2 regions of the Paenibacillus sp. HWE-109 genome follow, and region 2 is predicted to be linked to the other one. Evidence: a T-box and tRNA genes for the amino acid it is inferred to sense, from the RefSeq annotation. Region 2 holds a T-box; the other holds one or more tRNA genes.
The links. A T-box is a leader RNA that pairs with one kind of tRNA and senses whether it is charged. The one in region 2 lies ahead of LOZ80_RS18340 (arginine--tRNA ligase), so its partner is inferred to be a tRNA-Arg.
Positions count from the first base shown of each region.

Region 1 (8,007 bases), 4.1 Mb from region 2:
GACATACACTTCCTGAATGAGCGATTGGATGTTCGCTACCATCGTATTGAAGCTCTCCGCTAAGAAGGCAAACTCATCCTTCGAAGTGGTCACAATCTCCACCTGGAGATTCCCTTTGCGCAACTGCTGCATGCCCTTCACGAGCATGTGCAGAGGCTTGAGCAGTCTGCCGCTGAAGAACGAGACACTGACCGCCATGAGGAGGACACTGACGAGACCGGAGATGATTGCGACTTGATACACCCTTCGTCCTTTTGCTTTGATGTCAGCGAGCGATATGCCGCTCACAAGCGTGAATGATCTCGGCTCGTATTTGCTTTTCACAAATAGATACTCATTCCCGTGGTTCCTCTGAATAAACGTACCTTCCCGATTCTCCCATTGTGGAATAAAGGCTTCCTTGCTGTCCGGTTCCCGGCTGTAGAGCAGTTGATTATACTGGTCGTACAAGTAAGCGCCTGTGGTCCGACCAGCCATCAGCGGCTTCATAGGATCCTCCAGGAACGACTCATCAATGATCAGGATCAGCATGCCATAGACGGTTTGCTGCTTCGTCGATTTGAGCAGCCTTGCAGCAACCAGACTGCTTTTCTCCCCAGAGGGCTCCGAGAAGTCAGGAATCTTCATCCGCTGCCACACAATCTCGGCCTGCGTGCTTTTCAAACCGCTTTTTACCTTCGTGTAGAAGTCAGGAAACGTAATTTGAAAAGAGGGATTCGTATGGCTGAAGTAATAATTGTTCCCCTCCAAATCAACGATGTACAGTGCTCTGATTTGTTGTGTTTCATTTTTGAGGGGGAGCAGAATGTCCGATAAATCCCGTTCCAGCAGATAAGTTTTGAAAGCCTTGCTCTCTCCTGCCGCTGGCTCGGCATGCATGTTCTGAACGATCTGCTCGACCAGCGGGTGAAAGAAAATAAAATCCGTGATCCGGTACATATCTTGGATTTTCGACCCGATCTGACCGATCGATTGTTCACTCGTATTCAAATATTGCTTGCTGATCTCCGTCTCAAACAGATTCAAATAGATCCTATACGAAACGTATCCCGTCACCAAGGAGCATACGATAATAATCACAGACAGCGTTGCGATTAATTTCACTTTGAAATGCTGATGAATGTATTGGAGAACATGCTTTGGTTTCATCGATAACCCTCAACTCGATCCCTATTTAGGTAAACACAGTCGGATCAAATCATCCACATGAGCGGTTGCGAGACACTCTACCGTGTCGGCCGCTCCATAATAGATCTTGACCTCGCCATCCTCCTCCAGAATCATCCCGCCGGGGAAAATGACATCATTGCGGAACCCGCCACCCGTCTCGTAGCTGACTTCAGGTGCGAGCAAAGGCTCAGGGCATACGCCGATAATCTTGTACGGATTATCCAAATCCAGCAGCATGATACCTGCTGAATAGCGCTTCTTCCAAGACGGCTCCCAGCCGTTCTTGCCTCGGGATGCGTCAATATCGACCGCATGGAACGTAGTCAGCCAGCCTTGGGCGGTTTTGACCGGCGGCGCTCCGGGTCCGATCTTGTCATTGGCATACGGAACGTGCTCCAAGCCCATGAGCAGTTCAGTATTACCCCAGTATTTCAAGTCGGGAGAATCCGAAATCCACATGTCGAAGCTGTCCTTGCCCCCTTTCCCGTAGACGGGGAAGGGGCGTTCCAAACGTACGTATTTGCCGCCGATCCGTTCGGGAAACAGGACCATATTGCGGTTGTCCGGCGCCGACAAGCTGAGAATCTCGAAGCTCGCGAAGTCATCGGTCACAGCAACCCCGCCTCGCACACCATGCTTCGTATCTACAGCAAAACAAAGATAGCAGCGCCCGTCAATAACGGTCAGGCGCGGGTCGTACGTTCTAATAATCTCTTCGTCCTCAAGGCCGAAGACCGGTTTGTCCTGCACCTGCCAATCAACGCCGTCCTTGCTGTAGGCAAGCCCCAGATTCGTTGTATTTATCGGGAACAGTGTTTCGTCTTCAGCATTTCCGTAATCATTACGGAACATCATGACATACTGCCCCTGGAATTTGGTTACCCCCGCGTTGAAAACAAGGGCTGGTTTATAAGGCACATCCTGAGAAGTCAGAATAGGATTATTCGGATGACGCAGGATGCACGGGTTTGACGTTAACGTTCCACTTACTGGCATAGTAGATTTCCTCCGTACTATATAATATTTCGACATAATGCGCACGCATTTTCATCGAGGGGGAGAGTACTTGACGTCTCTCTATGCCAGTGTACGCGTTATGTTTAGGGATAACATTCAATAACTATCGAAAAATGGAGACAATATTTAGATGCTGCGGCGAGGAAGCCTATTCATTGGATAAATCCAATGGAAGTTCCTGATTTGCTTCCTAAAGGTGAGTTTCATTGGAATTTTCCAATGAAACTCACTTCTAGAGAGCCCCCCGCGATAAGCACCATCCCATCCAATAGCCTGATTCAGCTAAAGCTTCATCTCTAACCCACAAATAAGAGCCCCCAGAGGCTCCTATTCCGCGCAAAACCCCACTTTCCCCGCAGATAGAAGTCTCCAAAGGCTCTTATCCCTTCAACTAGCCCGCTCTACTACGCCAAATTACAAATAAGAGCCCCCAGAGGCTCCTATTCCGCTCAAACTCCCACTTTCCCCGCAGATAGAAGTCTCCAAAGGCTCTTATCCCTTCAACTAGCCCGCTCTACTACGCCAAACTACAAATAAGAGCCTCCAGAGGCTCCTATTCCGCGCAAAACCCCACTTTCCCCGCAAATAGAAGTCTCCAAAGGCTCTTATCCCTTCAACTAGCCCGCTCTACTACGCCAAACTACAAATAAGAGCCCCCAAAGGCTCCTATTCCGCGCAAAACCCCACTTTCCCCGCAGATAGAAGTCTCCAAAGGCTCTTATTCCCCTTGCAATCGTACTTGCTTATGCCTCCACATCTGCAGCCACTCGAGCAAACAAGCACTCTCCGCTACCTTATGTCCGTTTCGAACCACGCAGAAAGGTCCTTTAACAAACTCAGGGAGCCAAGCCCTAAGCCCAAGTACATAACAAAAAGACCACCCGAAGGTGGTCTTTCCTCATTCCTACATGCTGTAAGCGGGCGGCGGGAATCGAACCCGCGCGATCAGCTTGGAAGGCTGAAGTTCTACCATTAAACTACGCCCGCGTAGTTTGTAAAGATCGGGACGACACGATTTGAACATGCGACCCCCTGCTCCCAAAGCAGGTGCTCTACCAAGCTGAGCTACGTCCCGAAGTGTATAAAGAGTAAAAATGGCGCGCCCTGAGAGATTCGAACTCCCGACCTTTTGATTCGTAGTCAAATACTCTATCCAGCTGAGCTAAGGGCGCTTAAAAATTGGAGCGGAAGACGGGGATCGAACCCGCGACCCTCGCCTTGGCAAGGCGATGCTCTACCGCTGAGCCACTTCCGCATGGGTCATTTTACTTGTCGTTCTGGCTGATGTTTCTCCGAGGCGACAAGGAATAATATATCAGGATTCCAGGACAAATGCAAATGTTTTTTATTACCTTTTTTTATTTAATGAAAATTCCGCCGAAAGGTATCACTTCTTTGGCAATTCTCCGCAGCAAACTGTCGCTCTGCATATGCTCATCCAGCTTGCGATCCGGCTTACAAGGCTGCATCAGAACATGCCCCTTCCCCGTTATCTCCCAATGATAATTCATATGTTGGCTCGCCAGCGTATTCCCATACACACATAAACGCAGCTGAGCATTTCTCGGGTAAGCTACGAGACAGCTGATATCGACATACAAAGGCTCCTTCGCATCCAGCGCCATTTGAAACATCGGTCCCGTAGTTAGCAGTCCTAAGCTGCCAGGCCCTTTAAACTGCATCTTCACGAGATCTTGGGTGATCAGTGTATTTTTCACGTTTTGCAAATGGGAAGTAAAACTTACCCCCTCTGTATAGAACAACACGTGACGAAATTCATACAAAAGATCATCTTCAGGCCCAATCGATATTACAGACATACTGTAGCCTTCAGGCAGCCCCAGCATGACATGCGCAGGACCGCGAACACGCGATTGGATTAAGCGTTTTTTCCTATACATGCTTGGCAGCTTCATGAAAGAATCTTCTCTCAGCTCCGACTTCCCTTGAAAAGCAACTATTTGGTTCGGATGCAGCACATGCACGGACTCGTCCTTTTCCAAGCGTAATGTGGTGATCCTTGCCTGTGAACTTGATTTCTCGAAGGATACCTCCATACACGCTGACCTCCCCTTAGCTGCAATTCTCTACTTCCTAAGACGCTTTTGCCTGCGCCAGACAATAAGTCGAAACACGCGGCCAAGCACAAAATAAAACACAACGAGCAAAACAGCCGTCACAACCATATACATAATCTTTCGATTTCGCTTGTCTTTATCAAGCGCTATTTGCTCCATTGCTTTTATTCGTTCTTGCAGCTGCTCATTTTCCTTTTTAAGCGTATCATTCTGCCCTAGAAGCCGTTCTTCCGTTTCCTGCGAGCGCTTGATCGATTCAGCCAACTTATCTTTCTGATCCTCTAATTGCTGCTTAGTAGCGTCATAGTCTTTCTGAATTTGTTCCACATTCTCCGGGAGTTGATAGATTTCCTTCATCCGGTCTAACCAGGAGGCCTGAGCGGCAGATGCAGGATACATAAACCCAATCAAGATCAGCAGCATGCCTATACCTTTGGCGATCCCTGTGAAATGACGCGTTCCTTTCTGCATCTGCCAGCCCCCCCATGCATGTATCGACATTTTCTTCTATTTTACCGCAAAAATCAGACCTGCACCACTTCTATCGCTGCTATGGGATAACGCAAAATCGTCTTCATCCTCGAAGGCTCCACTTTTCTTTGATCTGATAAATAAATCTCATGATGAAGCCCAGTGATACGATATTTGTGCTCCGCCAAATAATGCTCAAGTTGCTCCAAGGACTCCGGTTCTGTCGCATAAGGCCCCACATGGAGCATTTGTACACAAGTCCCTTCGTGCAGGGTTTCATAGTGAATACTCGAAATAACTTCCAGTTCCCTCTTCTTATCCATCGCTATCGCAAGCGCTTCTCCGAAACTCTCCGTCCTGACGTAATCAGGCATACGAATTAGAAGCTTCCAGTGCCATTCTTCCCTTGGAACGTCCAAAGCTTTACTAACGTCTCCGTCAACCCACCATAGGCCCTCTAGCTTGGCCACAGTGAAATCTTTCCCTTCTTTCTTATAAATCCCCTTGATGCTGTAAGAAAGCGTGTAAAGTGCTTCTACCGCATTTGAAAAGGTGGTACCATCAGGATCCCCTTGACCTTGAATGCTTACGTATCGAATAGGATCGAATTCCACGATTTGGGGTTTTGTTGGTGCTGAGTAATAACTTTTGTACGTTTTAGCTAAATCTAACTTGTCCATGCGAACACATCCTTTTCCTATTTTCCCCAGTATATAAAAGGACTCCTGACAACTGTACGTCAGCAGACAAAAAAAACTTACCCTTCGCTAAAATTCGCGAACTGGGTAAGTTTCATCCTCATAAAAACATATGTAATTATTCCGCTGTTGGTGGCGTGAATGAACGCAGTGCAAATTCAGCATCCAACATATAAAAAGCGTTGCTGTCTTTGTCGATACGCTTGAGTTTATTGATAATGCTGTCGAACATGGCTTCTTCCTCGACCTGCTCATCAATGAACCATTTGAGGAACTGCATCGTCGCATGCTCTCTATCATTAAGTGCCAAATCTGACAGATGGTAAATGCGTTTGGTTACCTCTTGCTCGTGGAGGTAGGCGTGCTCGAAAGCATCCAGAATGGATTTATATTCATTGACTGGAGTTTCCATACCAGCAAAGCTGACCTTTTTACCGCGGTCATTGATATATTTGAAAATCTTCATCGCATGGAACTTCTCTTCTTCCGCTTGCACTTTGAAAAAGTTGGAGAAGCCATCCAAGCTCTCCCCTGCACAGTAACCTGCAATCGCTAAATAGACGTGCGCCGAGTAAAATTCATAGTTCATTTGCTCGTTAAGAGCGCCAGTTAGTGTATCGTTTAACATTGATGCACACATCCCTTCTGTATGGTTAGCTTTTATTAATTCCCCATACATACAAGATTACCAGAACTCCGCATACAAATACAAACGGAAGTAACAATTTTAACAGATCTATATTCATGCCATCACGCTTTCAACTCTAGATTCAGCAATAATTTGCTTAATCTGAGCATAAAGTAAATCTGGCGAAGCCGCGCACAGCAATTCTTTTTTACCAATCATCGCGATACATTCTTTCTTGCAATGCTTGCAGTTGCCTAAGCAATCTTTCTTTTTCTGCTTGAGGTCAGGATACTCGTTTTTCAAGGATTTGAAAATTTGCTTGGACCCGAACTTCTCATTTCTACAGCAGTATTTAATCGTTTTCATCTCGATCACTCCCCGCCACTCACTTCAATCGCTACACTTGATATTAGTGATAATAATAATCAATGTCAACACTATTTTGTATGATTCGCAAAAAAAAGAGCTTTCCCTCATCCCTGTAAAAGGATAAAGGAAAACTCTTTGCGTGATGCGGTCAAGAGGACTCGAACCTCCACGGGGGGTTAGCCCACACGGACCTGAACCGTGCGCGTCTGCCAATTCCGCCATGACCGCATAAACAGAAAAACTTTGATCGATGATCAAAGAATGGTGAGTCATGTAGGATTCGAACCTACGACACCCTGATTAAAAGTCAGGTGCTCTACCAACTGAGCTAATGACTCATGCCATAAATAAAAAATGGCGGAGCTGACGGGATTCGAACCCGCGGTCTCCTGCGTGACAGGCAGGCATGTTGGGCCACTACACCACAGCTCCACACTATGTACAATATCTTCTGTAAGAAGATTGGTTGCGGGGGCAGGATTTGAACCTGCGGCCTTCGGGTTATGAGCCCGACGAGCTACCGGGCTGCTCCACCCCGCGTCATTAAGCATATAAATTTCATCGACCCCGTTAAAGGGATATATGGTGGAGGCTGACGGGATCGAACCGCCGACCCTCTGCTTGTAAGGCAGATGCTCTCCCAGCTGAGCTAAGCCTCCATGGGAAGTGTTGTACCGGCCCACGCAAAGTAATCGGAATATGCTTCGTCAGCAATACGTCACTTTGTGGGGATTAGTTGGTGACCCGTAGGGGACTCGAACCCCTGTTACCTCCGTGAAAGGGAGGTGTCTTAACCACTTGACCAACGGGCCTCGTAAAACAGGCTTCTCGGATGTATAAGCTAGATATGGCGGAGAGAGAGGGATTCGAACCCTCGAGACGCTTGTGACGTCTACACGATTTCCAATCGTGCTCCTTCGGCCAGCTCGGACACCTCTCCATGAAAAGCCTGGTATGTTATAAAAATGGCTCCCCGAACAGGACTCGAACCTGTGACAACTCGATTAACAGTCGAGTGCTCTACCAACTGAGCTATCAGGGAAAACTGCTTGGCAACGTTCTACTCTCCCAGAACCCTGCGGTTCAAGTACCATCGACGCTGGAGGGCTTAACGGTCGTGTTCGAGATGGGAACGCGTGGGTCCCCTCCGCCATCATCACCAAACAGTCAAAGCGTGGTTTGCGCCTTGAAAACTAGATACGAAACGTGCGTAAAGTTAGATATTCTTAGGATTTCTGGTTCCCAATCAAGTAGTCGGAATTAGCTACAAAGCTTATCTTCACTTGGTTGGGATTAGGTTAAGCCCTCGACCGATTAGTATTCGTCAGCTGCATACGTTGCCGCACTTCCACCTCGAACCTATCAACCTCGTCGTCTACAAGGGGTCTTACATACTGGGAAATCTCATCTTGAGGGGGGCTTCGCGCTTAGATGCTTTCAGCGCTTATCCCCTCCGTACATAGCTACCCAGCTATGCCTCTGGCGAGACAACTGGTACACCAGCGGTACGTCCATCCCGGTCCTCTCGTACTAAGGACAGCTCCTCTCAAATTTCCTACGCCCGCGACAGATAGGG
Region 1 covers NZ_CP091881.1:8,295,404-8,303,410, reverse strand. Annotated here, with positions in the region: gene LOZ80_RS35970 (sensor histidine kinase) at 1-1,149, opposite strand, end outside; gene LOZ80_RS35965 (glycoside hydrolase family 130 protein) at 1,171-2,166, opposite strand; tRNA gene LOZ80_RS35960 (tRNA-Gly) at 3,104-3,174, opposite strand; tRNA gene LOZ80_RS35955 (tRNA-Pro) at 3,189-3,262, opposite strand; tRNA gene LOZ80_RS35950 (tRNA-Arg) at 3,283-3,359, opposite strand; tRNA gene LOZ80_RS35945 (tRNA-Gly) at 3,368-3,442, opposite strand; gene LOZ80_RS35940 (AIM24 family protein) at 3,546-4,244, opposite strand; gene LOZ80_RS35935 (hypothetical protein) at 4,275-4,736, opposite strand; gene LOZ80_RS35930 (GyrI-like domain-containing protein) at 4,790-5,416, opposite strand; gene LOZ80_RS35925 (ferritin) at 5,553-6,062, opposite strand; gene LOZ80_RS35920 (DUF1450 domain-containing protein) at 6,177-6,428, opposite strand; tRNA gene LOZ80_RS35915 (tRNA-Leu) at 6,575-6,659, opposite strand; tRNA gene LOZ80_RS35910 (tRNA-Lys) at 6,694-6,769, opposite strand; tRNA gene LOZ80_RS35905 (tRNA-Asp) at 6,787-6,863, opposite strand; tRNA gene LOZ80_RS35900 (tRNA-Met) at 6,895-6,971, opposite strand; tRNA gene LOZ80_RS35895 (tRNA-Val) at 7,015-7,090, opposite strand; tRNA gene LOZ80_RS35890 (tRNA-Glu) at 7,169-7,243, opposite strand; tRNA gene LOZ80_RS35885 (tRNA-Ser) at 7,280-7,371, opposite strand; tRNA gene LOZ80_RS35880 (tRNA-Asn) at 7,398-7,473, opposite strand; rRNA gene rrf (5S ribosomal RNA) at 7,479-7,595, opposite strand; rRNA gene LOZ80_RS35870 (23S ribosomal RNA) at 7,726-8,007, opposite strand, start outside.
Region 1: it encodes a tRNA-Arg, which carries the amino acid that the T-box ahead of LOZ80_RS18340 (arginine--tRNA ligase) is inferred to sense. The anticodon was not compared.

Region 2 (8,007 bases):
ATACCGAACGGTCCGCACTATCGGCTTCCTTTCGTAAAAAGATCAGCAAAAACTTCATCGTTCAGCAGCGCGTTCCGCTAGCTACAGCGAATGGTCGCCCTTTCGATCTCAGGGTAATGGTCCAGCGCCGCCGCAATACGCCTTGGCAAGTCACAGGGAAACTAGCCAAAGTAGCTGGTTCTGGGTTTATCGTCACCAACATTCGACTCAGCGGCGGCAAAGTTGTCACTGTTGAAAACGCGCTTAAACAATCGGAACTTAGCTTCATGAACGCCAAGAAACTTCTCGCACAGCTCGACAAAGTTGCCTTATTAGCTGCCGAACAATTAAGTCCGTCGTATCGTTGGGTGGATACGATGGGGATCGATATGGCTTTTGATAAGAAAGGTAACATTTGGATTATTGAAGTCAATTTTGCACCGATGCTGGAATTGTTTTTGAAATTGAAAGATAAGTCGATGTTTCGTCAAATCAAGTCTTTTCAACGTTTTCCTGCTGAGAACAGTGAGGGGGCCCGGAGATGAACCGATTGGGGCTATATTGCTCACGATGTTCTGCTAAGCTCCCTTTCCGATATCTGGACATGAAATGCGACTGCGGCGGAACCCTGCTAGTCGATTATGATTGGGAGCGAATTCGCAGAACATTAACGAAGGAAGTCATTCAAACACGCTACCCATCCATGTGGAGATACAAAGATTTGCTTCCTGTCAGCAACCCCGATTGTATCACTACCCTGGGCGAAGGGTGGACACCGCTTCTACGGTTGAAGGCGTGGGAGCAGAAACTGCCGATTAGACAGCTTTGGCTCAAAAGAGAAGAACAAAACCCAACGGGAAGCTTCAAATCCAGAGGATTCTCTGTTGCCGTTTCACTGCTCAAAGAATTAGGAGCAACCAAAGCTGCCGTCCCCTCCAATGGCAATGCAGCGGGGGCTCTAGCGGCTTATGCAGCTTGCGCTGGCATAGCTGCTTCTGTGTTTATCCCGCTTGACTGTCCACCGCTTATCGTGGACGAGTGTCCTTTATACGGCGCTGCCACTTATCTAGTTGATGGTTTTATTCACGATGCAGCAGCGATTATCGAAGATGGCAAACAAGAGCAAGGCTGGGTGAACGTTGGCACGTTGAAGGAGCCTGGACGCGTCGAAGGCAAAAAGACAATGGGACTCGAGCTCGCTGAACAGCTAAATTGGACGTTCCCTGACGTCATTATTTACCCGACTGGCGGTGGCTCCGGCATTATTGGCATGTGGAAAGCTTACCACGAGCTCAAAGCTATGGGTTGGATCGACGGCCCCCTGCCAAGATTCGTCTGCGTGCAGGAGGAGGGCTGCCAGCCCATCGTCGATGGTTTGATTGTTTTCGGCCAAGCTGTAGGCTCGGGCGGGGCAAAGGAGACAACGACTAGTGAGCAGGTGAGCGGCGATAGCGGGCAGGTGAACGGCGATAGCGGGCAGAGAAGCGAGCCAATGACTACGGCGAGCGAGATAACGACTAATGTGCGCGCGGGTGGCGTGAGCGGGCAGATATGCGAGCCAATGACTACGGCGAGCGCGGGCGGCGTGAGCGGGCAGAGAAGCGAGCCAATGACTAGTGAGCAGGCGAGCGAGATAACGACTAATGTGCGCGCGGGTGGCGTGAGCGGGCAGATATGCGAGCCAATGACTACGGCGAGCGAGGGAGCGGTGAATGAGCAGATGGGGCGTGAGCTCGCAGGAGCTCGAGCGGCTGAAGTGCGAGCTGATGGGGCGAGTCCGACAGGCATGCGCGTACCGAAGCCACCTGATGTGGAGCTCATCCTTTCCATCATAGTGGAAAGCGGCGGCACCGCCATCGCTCTGTCCAAGAGCCAGATCGCTGACGCAACGCGCACATTAGGCTCACAAGGAATCTCTTCCTCGCCGGAGGGCTCCGCCACTTGGGCAGGGCTCCTTGCCCTCTGCGACAACGGATGGCTGCGACCTAGCGACTCCGTCGTCTTGTTCAACACGTCGCATGCGATGAAATATACGCAGCTAGCTCACAGTTCACAACTGCCGATTATCCGCAGTTATGAAGACTACCGGAAGCATCATTTGCTTCCATAGGGAAGCCCCCGCTTCAGCTCCTATCGTGGATCTGAGGCGGGGGCTCTGTTGATATCATTGGATAAATCCATTGAAATCGAATGTTCTATCATTTTAACATAACTTACAATGGATAAATCCATTGAAATCATTCTTTTTGCTGCCTGAAAAGGGATTACATTGGATTTCTCCAATGAAACCCTCCTTTTTGGCATAAAACCCTGATTTACATTGGATTTATCCAATGTAACCCTCTTTTTAGGCATGAAAACCCGATTTCCATTGGATATCTCCAATGAAATCCTCCATTTCGGCATAAAACCCGATTTACATCGGATTTATACATCCCTCCTGCTTCCGCGGCGATTGCCGTGAGATACCTAACCTTCGATTAGGTCATCTACAAGGGATGAGCTCAGCACCAATAGGCATGCTAAATGGGCTTATCCCCGCCAACATCGCGGAAACTCATGAAATAAGACCACAGCGCGTGCTTATCTGCTCCATTTCCTGTGCCCCTTGAAACGCCCCCAAACCAGAAACACAATTTCTGGCGTCAAAAAAAGTGCTTCCAATGGATCAATCCATTGAAAGCACTTCTAAGTTATTGACCTAAATTATTTTCCTCATACAAACGATACATCGCTTGGATAAGCGGCTCAGCCGGATCACGATTTAATAAGTATAACGTCATTAAATATTGCAGCGGCAGCGCGCAGGTGTTGTTGCCATCTTCGACAGCTACGAAGCCGGCTTCGAGCACAGGGCCGTGCTCTTCATTAAGCTCTAGATCAACGTAGATCTTCTGATCCGGGAACTCTTCGCGTACCGTTTTGGCACAGTAAGGAACGATATGTTTATCCAACAAATCTTTGGCTTCATCTTCGGATTGCGGCGGATTGGGCAGCGGATGACTGTCCGGGCTGCGCAATAAATCTACGAAGAAAGAAGAGAGCCAGAGACCGGCATTCGGATTCGTTTGGAAGTTTCGCATAATTTCATTCAAGAAAAACCCGCAGGAAGTGGACTTCTCTTCTCTCGTAAGCGTAAAAGCAAACATTGGACCATAAGTCGGATTATTACCGATTTGACCATCCACTTCATATTCAGGAAATTGTTCTTTCATCACTTCTTGAATGTGTTGAAACCAAGTCATAATGATCTGGGCTTGCTCGCGTTCTTGATCTTGTTCATTCACTTCTTCAGCTTGGGTTTCGATATCTTTTTCTGTCATTGTGGTAAAAGCCTCCTGAATCATTCTAATTGGCACGAATATTCTTATTGTACCGCATTTGCTTCCGATCAGAAAGCTATAGTTGCATTTTGGGGCAAAATTCAGCTCTTCAGCAGTTCTACAGTCGTTTGGGGGTCGGCATCCCCAGTAACGCGAGCGCTTGGTGAAGTGTTTGCTGGTAAGTCTGCGTGATCCAGAGTCGATGTGCGACGAGGGAATCAGTGCCTTTCAAGACAGGACAAGCACTATAGAAATGGTTAAACAGGGATGCCAACTCAAACGCATAATGACATATTAAGCTAGGCGCTAATTGCTGGATGGAAGCTTTCAATGTTTCAGGCCAATACGCCATATGCCTCAGCAGTTGGTACTCCTGATCTTCCAGCAAAGCTGCATCAAAGTTCGGCTCAATCATGTGGAGGCGAGCATCGTTAGTGGCTTTGTCCATAATACTATTGGCTCTGCTGTAGGCATAGAGCAAGTAAACGCCTGTATTCCCTGTTACTTCTGTCGCTTGTTCCAAGTCGAAGACCACTTCGGTTAACAGTTGATATTTGAGCAAATAGTAGCGAATCGATGCGGCTGCAAGCGTGCGGCTGGAGATGCCAGCTTTCCTCGGACGCTTCTCATGGATGACACTTTCCATGCGGTCCAGCAGATCGGCCACTTTGATCCCGATACCTTGGCGGCCAGACATCGCGTAGGAACTTTTGCCATCCGCCGTATCGATTCCTAAACCTGCCGCTGTACTCGGACTTAACGAAACAACACCGTAGCTCACATGTTTAAGCTCATTTGCTTCGCTCTCAAAGCCAAGCGCCTGCAAGGCCAGCTTCACCATCTCCTGTGGATATTGTTGACGATAATCAATGACATTAATGACTTTGTCCGCACGTCCAATCGATTTCTTACTGCCCCGGGAAACAGTTGACCACAGGCCATCTCCCCATTTTTTGTAGGCAAAATCATTCTTGAGCAATCCGAATTTCCAGAGATGATAAGCGATGTCTTTGGCTGTATAGGTTAGAATGCCATTGGACCGAACGAGCACTTTATCGCCTTGGTAATCTTCATTCTCATCCTCCGCATCTGACTTCTGCTCAACATTCCTGAGCACCCAGCAGCCTGCTAACTTACCATCTGCCACCTTATAAAACATATCCGTTTGGCTGAGCAGCTCGAAAGTAGTGTCCCAGAATCCAGCTTGGACAATGCTGCTTTCCCACACCAGTACATCGTACTGAATGCCGAATTGCTTCATTTCGTCCAATTGTTCACGAACAATGCGTTCAGCCACCAGAGCACCCATCCAAGCCAGGTTGGAGTTACCATTCTCTAAGGCATGCAGAACAACGGAACGCTGCTGGACCAGGTCTGGCTGATTCCGATAAGCCTGGTTTACTTTGGCATAGGTTTCCCAACAGAAATCCCCGAATCGCTCGAACGTCTCGTCTGATGAAGTATGAAGCATACCTACAACGGTATCCGCAAGCTGATTGCCCAAATCATCAATATAGTTATGCACCTCAACCTCATACCCGGCATGTGCCAACATACGCGACAACGAATCGCCGATACAGGAATTTCGCAAATGTCCTACGTGTGCAGCTTTGTTCGGATTGATGGAGGTATGTTCGACGACGACTTTCTTTCTAGGACCAGATTCCCCCTGGGAGATTGTTTGTGATTTCCACTTTGCCCAAGCATCCCATTGAATATAAAAGTTAAGGAATCCAGGTGCAACTGCCTCAACCCTGTAAAACAGACCTTCGATACATCCATTTTCCACGATCCGAGATTGCAAATCCTGAGCGACTAACATCGGAGCCTTATGAAGTATTTTCGCCATAAGCATAGCTATATTCGAACTGTAATCCCCATGGTCGATATGCGCCGGGTGTTCCGTCAAAATTTTCAGTGTCCCCGGACGTTCCACTCCGCCCTCTTGAAGTAATTTGTCTACATGCAAAGAAATTTCGTTGAATAACAGTTGTTGAAGCATTGTCCTGTTCCTCCTTATTATCTGATTTGAACGCAAAAAAGCCCCCGTCTCTATATCAAGAGACGAGAGCTGTTCATTCCCGCGGTACCACTCTATGTGTTAAATCACTTGGATTTAACCACTCGTTCGATAACGGCTCATGCCGGATCTCCCTACGACTTGCTTCGGAAGACCATTTCCCAGGCCCGCTTCGCTCCTGACATTCGTACCGGTTCCCACCATTTCCGGCTCGCTGCGACTGTCTGACAAGAACTACTGTCCTGTTCACCAATGTTACATATGAAATTATGAATTTACTGAATATTACAGCAACCCACTTCTGTTGTCAAGATGCTACCAGTTTCATCATCAAGATTCCTATGAGTGCTAAAGCAAGTCCTGACTGCTCCAACCGGGAAAATCTGTCCTTCAAAATAAAGCGGGTGTACAGCAGAACAATCAGTACATTGAGCGCAACGACAGCGGAAACCAATCCCGCCTTGCCATGTGCAAAGCCGTGAATAATTAGAATCATCCCAGCAACATTGGTGATGCCTACGCCCATGCCGATCACAAAGGTTTGTTTCTCGCTCCATTTTGTGCTGACCCTATTGTCAGGCTTTTCTTGGAGTCGGTCTTTGATCCACCACAGCGCAAAGCAGCAGGTTCCCGTTATAAACATGAAGAATAACGTTGGAAACAGCGGGGCTTTCACCAGTGTTGTCCATTTGCTGGACAAGTCATTTCCCGCAAAAAGAAGCATCGCCAGAAGTCCCCAGCCTGCTCCCTGCAAATTACGCAGCGTTATATCATTCGAGTAGCGAACGACTAGAATCCCAACTACAATGACCACGAATGCAAAAAATTGCAGCAGATTGAGCCTTTCATTCCATAGAAAGTAGGCGAATACTACCACGATTACCGAAGGCAATCCTGTAAGGATCGCGACGAGCGAAGCTTTGCCAACAGCAAAGCCTTTGAACATACTGGCATTGGCTCCGAACGAAAAAAGCCCCATCTGGACACCAATCAAAGCTGACATGGTCCAAGCTTGATGTAGAACGAGGGCACACACGATACTGATGAGCGCCCCCATAAAAAACGTACCGCACAGCAGCACATTACGATTCAAAGATTGTTGACTGGTCCAATGATACAAGATGCCTCGCAGCCCGAAGCAGCACGCTGCAAGTACAGAAAATAAAAGCCACATGAAATGCAGTTACCCCTTTCTTTCGCTCACAAAGATCGGGTTATTTTACCACATTCCTTCTCACTGGACAATACTTGGCGCTAGCAGCAAACGTACAAGAATAGCATCACCGCCAGCCGATACCTTCACTTCGGCAAACTTGGCATCCCGTTCATAGATGCTTCCTGTGCCTTCCGGGATGAAATACGTTTCTATGCCATAGGCAACATTGTCATAACCCGTCAGCGTTCCGTTGAGCTTCACTTCATCTGGTGCAAGTATCTCATCTTCCCGATAAACACGTTTAAAGTCATACACGCCGGTTGCCTTGTTCGGTGCAAGCACAACTGCTAATTTTTTATTCGAAAAAGTATCAGGCTCCATCGTTTGAAAAATTTCAAGATTAGATATTGTATATCTCAAACGAACATAATCCCCTTGGATCAGCGATCGTGGATCCAGCGGTTCGAGCTTGAGCTTAATTAGCTGCCCGTGTGCAAGAAGCCATTCGCTTTTGCCTATTTGCAAAGACATAGCCAGTACTTGGAGCAGCACCAATAGTGCGATGATCCAACGATTCATTTTAAAAATAGCATTCGTTTCCTTGGACTCAATAGCTTCCTGACGATGCCTATGTTCATACCAAACGGTGAACGTAAGGAGCACAATCCCGATGATGGCGAATGTAACTGATTTATGAAGCAGCTTCCAAGCCAAATCATAATATTTGTACACCAAGTATGCGATCCAAAATCCCATAGACCAAGCGTACATCCATTTGATCAATTTTTGTTTACTGATAACTAAGGCTGTTACGACGATGAGAAAGAATAGGATGTTGGAAATAAAATACCAAGCCTTTTCGGTAATAAAAGTGAGCGAGAATAAGATCATCAAAAAAGATGGATAGCTGCTGTATAAGATCGGCAGTTTCAAAGTATCGTTCTTAAGCACACTACTGCCTGCAAAGAGAACAGCAAGCACTCCTGCAAGTACGGTCAGAACAATTATTTCGCTATCTATCCATCTTACGAGCAAGCAGGCCGTTATACTGATTGCTGCCAAGAAGAAAAACACGCGATGCAGCAAGCCCCTCATGAGGACGAAAGCAAGGATCGTTACAGCGAGGAAAACGAGCATCATCGTTTCATTTTCCATAACCACCGAAGTCCCGGCTCCTAGCAATAGGCCACTAATTAGAATTGTATATCTTGCTAGCGAATTCAGCTTTGAAGCAGCAATCATGGCGATTACGGAGAGCAGACCATACCCCATAAGCACCTTTTCTGGGTGCTCGAATCCCAGAACCACTGTGACAATCCCAATAATGGTCAAGCTTCCTAATAACGACCCGATGATAATAACCGTAACCGTGAGAACACGAACAATCCATTTGGTAAAGTCGTTATGCGCTTTCCCTGCTTCGTCTGTTAAAGTCTCTGTCTCATCCTGTTTGGGAGCAGGATTCCAAGCCCGAATATAGCTCATAAATTTAACATTCGCCGCAATGAAAGCGATCAGGAACAACAAAC
Region 2 covers NZ_CP091881.1:4,232,567-4,240,573, forward strand. Annotated here, with positions in the region: gene LOZ80_RS18320 (YheC/YheD family protein) at 1-524, shown strand, start outside; gene LOZ80_RS18325 (threonine synthase) at 521-2,089, shown strand; gene LOZ80_RS18330 (hypothetical protein) at 2,110-2,364, opposite strand; gene LOZ80_RS18335 (hypothetical protein) at 2,673-3,302, opposite strand; gene LOZ80_RS18340 (arginine--tRNA ligase) at 3,421-5,304, opposite strand; T-box leader at 5,360-5,581, opposite strand; gene LOZ80_RS18345 (EamA family transporter) at 5,630-6,496, opposite strand; gene LOZ80_RS18350 (GDYXXLXY domain-containing protein) at 6,557-8,007, opposite strand, start outside.